One region of the Clostridioides sp. LIBA-7602 genome, then DNA from elsewhere that is predicted to be linked to it. Evidence: predicted binding sites of a transcription regulator. Region 1 holds the regulator's gene; the other holds the start of a gene.

What was found. The regulator HrcA, encoded in region 1, represses chaperone genes, less so after heat shock. The targets are predictions, from matches to a motif close to TTAGCACTCNNNNNNNNNGAGTGCTAA.
Region 2: ACTG45_RS01545 (co-chaperone GroES) is a predicted target of HrcA. The motif match lies at 1,351-1,377, and genes of this name have one in related genera.

What each region holds. Positions count from the first base shown of each region.
Region 1 covers NZ_CP196991.1:2,823,584-2,826,079, forward strand. Annotated here, with positions in the region: gene grpE (nucleotide exchange factor GrpE) at 1-535, opposite strand, end outside; gene hrcA (heat-inducible transcriptional repressor HrcA) at 565-1,584, opposite strand; gene hemW (radical SAM family heme chaperone HemW) at 1,688-2,496, opposite strand, start outside.
Region 2 covers NZ_CP196991.1:254,422-256,917, reverse strand. Annotated here, with positions in the region: gene groL (chaperonin GroEL) at 1-924, opposite strand, end outside; gene ACTG45_RS01545 (co-chaperone GroES) at 957-1,241, opposite strand; gene cls (cardiolipin synthase) at 1,434-2,496, opposite strand, start outside.

The DNA.
Region 1 (2,496 bases):
CTTCAACTCCATCTACACTTTCTTGCATAACTGCTAAGTGTAAATTAGGGTCAAATTCCTTAGATTCTGCTTCTATTTCTTCTACTCCAAATTTTACTAGAGTGTCTATTAACTGTTTATGTACAAGGCTTATACCCTTATACATAGTATCTTCCTTATCTGCACATGCATCTAAGGCTCTTTCCATACTATCTATAACTGGTATTAACTCAGTTATTATCTTTTCATTTGCAAACACACCTATTGTCTCTTTTTCTTGTTGAGTTCTTCTTCTATAGTTTGCATATTCGGCTTGAAGTCTTTGATATTTATCATTTGATTCATCTAATTCGTCTTGCAATTTTTTTTCTGCTAATTTAGAATTTATATCTGTTACATTTTCATCATCAACTTCTTTTTCATCACTTGTTTCACTTGATTCCTCACATTCTTCATTAACAATTTCCTCTTCTAACTCTACTTGAGTTTCAGATTCTTGGTTAATAGAAGTATCATTTTCTTCTTTTACTTCCTGTTGCTCATTTTTTTTATCCAAGACTTTACACCTCTCAATTTAAAATTTCTTTACTTTCTATTAATTAATAAACTCATATAATTTATTATAGAGTAAATCCTAGCATAATCCATTCTTGTAGGGCCTATAAAACTTATTCGCCCAACCAAGTCTCTATCTACATTATAAGTTGCTGTAACTATACTACAATCCTGTGCCAATTCACAATCATTATCACTACCAATTATTATATTTAGATTGTCCTTTTGTATTCCCTTTGATTTAATTATGTCAGCTATTGTTTCCTTTTTTTCCAACATATTTAAAAATGACTTTGCTTTTAATACATCATTAAATTCTGGATAGCTAAATATATTAGTAGCTCCATTTAATGATAGAGAAAAATCTTCTTCTTTCATATTTGAATTCAAAGCATTTAAAAGCTCATCTATAAGTCCAGAATACTCACTTATTTCGTATTTAATAAAAGCAATTAGATTATCATCCAAATCTGTTATACTTTTACCTAAGAGCTTCCTTGTAAGATTATCAGAAATCAAGTTTAACTTAGATTGATCTAAATATACATTAGTTGTAAGGTTAGCTTTTTTTAAATCTCCTTTATCTGTTACAACTATAAGTAAAATATTATTGTCATTCATAGCAACTAATTGTATGTGCTTTATAACACTTTGATTTATTAAACTCTTAGTAACTGCTACAGTCGTATAGTTTGTTAGTTGAGATAATAGCTTGGAAGTTTCATGAATCAATTCTTTTATATGATTTATATTATGATTCATACATTGCTCAATAAGAATCTTATCATTATCATCCAATTCGCTTTTACTCATAAGAGAGTTTACATATAACTTATAGCCTTTTTCAGACGGAACTCTACCCGCAGAAGTATGAGGCTGAATCAAGTACCCTAATTCTTCAAGGTCAGCCATCTCATTTCTTATGGTAGCAGCACTAACACCTAAATCATGTCTTTTAGATATTGTTCTAGAACCTATAGCTTCAGCTGTTTCTATATAATCTTTAACTATAGCTTTGAGGATATTTAATTTTCTTTCATTTAATTCCATGCTCAGTATGCCTCCTAGCTGTTAGCACTCACCAAGTTTGAGTGCTAAAAAGATTATATATATTATATACCATTATAAATTTATTTTGTCAACACTTTAAAAATTATTCCATAAATTCTATAAATATACTATTAGATATTTCCCTTCCCTTTTGAGTTAATTGTATACCTTCAAAGCTCTGATTTATAAGCTTTCTATTTGATAGCATTTCTATTTGCTTACTATATTTTTCTTTAAAATCTAGTCCAAATTTTTTTTTGAAATCTTCAAATTTTATACCTTTGTTCATTCGAAGTCCCATAAATATTTTCTCTTCTATCATATCTTTTTCAGAGAGAATCTCATTTTCTTGTATTGGTTTTTCTCTTTTTGCTAAACTTAAATGATAGTCATCTAAAGATTCCAAATTATTATATCTATTCTTATTAATATAGCCAGAGGCTCCTGCTCCAAGACCTATATAATGTTCACATTCCCAATATAAAATATTATGCTCACAATTATAACCTTCTTTTGAGTAATTTGATATTTCATATTGATTATATCCTTTTGATTTTAGATAGTTTATTGTATACTCATACATTTCTATGTCCACATTTTCATCTATAAGTTCAAACTTATTGCTCTCATACATATTATATAGCTCAGTACCCTCTTCTAATATAAGGGAATAGGCTGATATATGTGTTGGATTTAAGTCTGTAATTTTTTGAAGTGTTTCCTTCCAGTCATATAGAGTTTGATTTGGAAGACTGTACATTAAATCTATATTAATATTTTTGAAACCTACACTTAATGCATCTTTATAGTTTTTCTCAAATTCTTCATAAGTATGTATCCTTCCTATAAAGTTCAAATGCTCTTCTTGAACAGCTTGCAAGCCAATACTAAGTCTATTTATACCAATGTCTT
Region 2 (2,496 bases), 1.7 Mb from region 1:
TTTTAAATCATAACCTAATTCTTCTGATATTACTTGAGCACCTGTAAGTATTGCTATATCTTGAAGCATTTCTTTTCTTCTATCTCCAAATCCTGGTGCTTTAACTGCCACTACATCAAATGTTCCTCTTAATTTATTAACTACTAGCGTAGACAATGCTTCACCTTCTACATCTTCAGCTATTATCAATAATTTTTTACCTTGTTGAACTATTTGCTCAAGAACTGGTAATAATTCTTGTATGTTAGATATTTTTTTATCAGTAATTAATATATATGGGTCATTTAAAACTGCTTCCATCTTGTCTACATCTGTAACCATATATGCAGAAACAAATCCTCTATCAAACTGCATACCTTCAACAGCATCTAATTCAGTATTCATAGTTTGAGATTCTTCAACAGTTATAACTCCATCTTTTCCTACTATTTCCATAGCCTCTGCTATTAATTTTCCAACTTCTTCATCACCAGCAGATATAGAAGCAACTTGAGATATAGCTTCTTGTGTTTCTACTATTCTTGATTGATTTTTTAATTCTTCTACTGCTACTATTACCGCTTTTTGTATCCCTTTTCTTAATAATATTGGGTTAGCCCCTGCTGTTACATTTTTTAAACCTTCTCTTATTATAGCTTGTGCTAAAACTGTAGCAGTTGTAGTACCATCTCCAGCTACATCATTAGTTTTTGTTGCAACTTCTTTAACTAATTGAGCACCCATATTTTCAAATCTATCTTCTAACTCTATCTCTTTTGCTATAGTTACACCATCATTAGTTATAAGTGGAGAACCGAATTTTTTATCTAATATAACATTTCTTCCTTTTGGTCCTAATGTTACTTTTACTGTATCTGCTAATTTATTTACACCAGCTTCTAAAGCTCTTCTTGTTTCCTCTGAAAATTTAATTTCTTTAGCCATTTTAAACCCCTCCTAATAAACTTATTCTATATTTATTCAATAACAGCTAATACATCACTTTGTCTTAGTATTGTATACTCTTGTCCTTCTATCTTAACTTCTGTTCCAGAATATTTTTGGAATATAACTTTATCTCCTACTGTTAATTCCATTTTTATTTCTTTTCCTTCAACTATTCCACCTGGTCCAACTTCTACAACTTCAGCTATTTGAGGTTGCTCTTTAGCTGCTCCTGGTAAAACTATTCCACTTGCAGTTTTTTCTTCTGCTTCTACTTTTTTAATTACTACTCTGTCAGCTAATGGTCTTATTTTCATTCTTTACGCCTCCTAAAATATTAAGTATAGACTAGTTCGCCTATGTTTTTAGTTATTTTTAAATTAATACTACTTTTATATGTAGATTTATATATATACTTTTTGTTTATTATCACTCTATTCAATAGAGTGCTAACAATTATTATAATATACCAATCACACATAATTTTCAATACCTTTTTTAATAATTTTTTATAATATTGGTGAAAATAATCTGGCTATAGATTCTTTGATTTTTTGTATTATACTTCTATTCTTAAATACCTCCAGATTCAGCTCTTCACAGTGACTTAAATCTTCAAAGAAATCATCTGTCATTACTCCAATAACTTCTTCATCATAGATAAATGCATTTACTTCAAAGTTAAGCATAAAACTTCTTAAATCCATATTAGCTGTACCTGCAGAAGCAATTTTATCATCTATTATTACGACTTTAGAATGTATAAACCCTTTATTATACAAATAAACCTTACCACCTGCTCTTAATATTTCTTCAAAATAGGAATAGGATGCTATATTTACTATCTTGTGGTCTGCAATCTTTGGAAATATTATTCTCACATCTACTCCACTAAGTGCAGCACTTTTTATTGCTTTTAGTAAACTCTCATCTGGAATAAAATATGGAGTTTCTATATAAACATTTTGTCTAGCTTGACATATCGCAGAAAAATAAGCATAATGAATATCTTCCCAATCACTATCTGGTCCACTTGCAACAACCTGTATCATACTTTCACCAACATTACCCACACTTGGAAAGTAATTTTTAGTCACTAAAACTTCTTTTGTTGTGTAATACCAGTCAATTAAGAATGTCATTTGAAGCATGTATACAGAAATACCTTTAATTCTGATATGAGTATCTCTCCAATACCCAAATTTATCATTTTTTCCTAAATATTCGTCTCCTATATTTATTCCACCTGTATATCCAATTATTCCATCAATAACAACAATTTTTCTATGATTTCTATAGTTCAATTTTCCTCCTATTATAGGAAATTTTGTAGGTAAAAATGCTGCTATTTCTATACCAACTTCTCTCATTTCTCGGAAAAATTTTCTATTAAACCAAAATCTCCAACATCCTACATCATCATATAAAATTCTTATTTTAACGCCTTCTTTGGCTTTCTTTATAAGTTCCTCTTTTAACACTCTACCTATATCACTATCTTTTATAATAAAGTACTCTAGATGTATATGGTCTTTTGCTTCTCTTATATCTTCTATAAGCCTTTTAAACTTT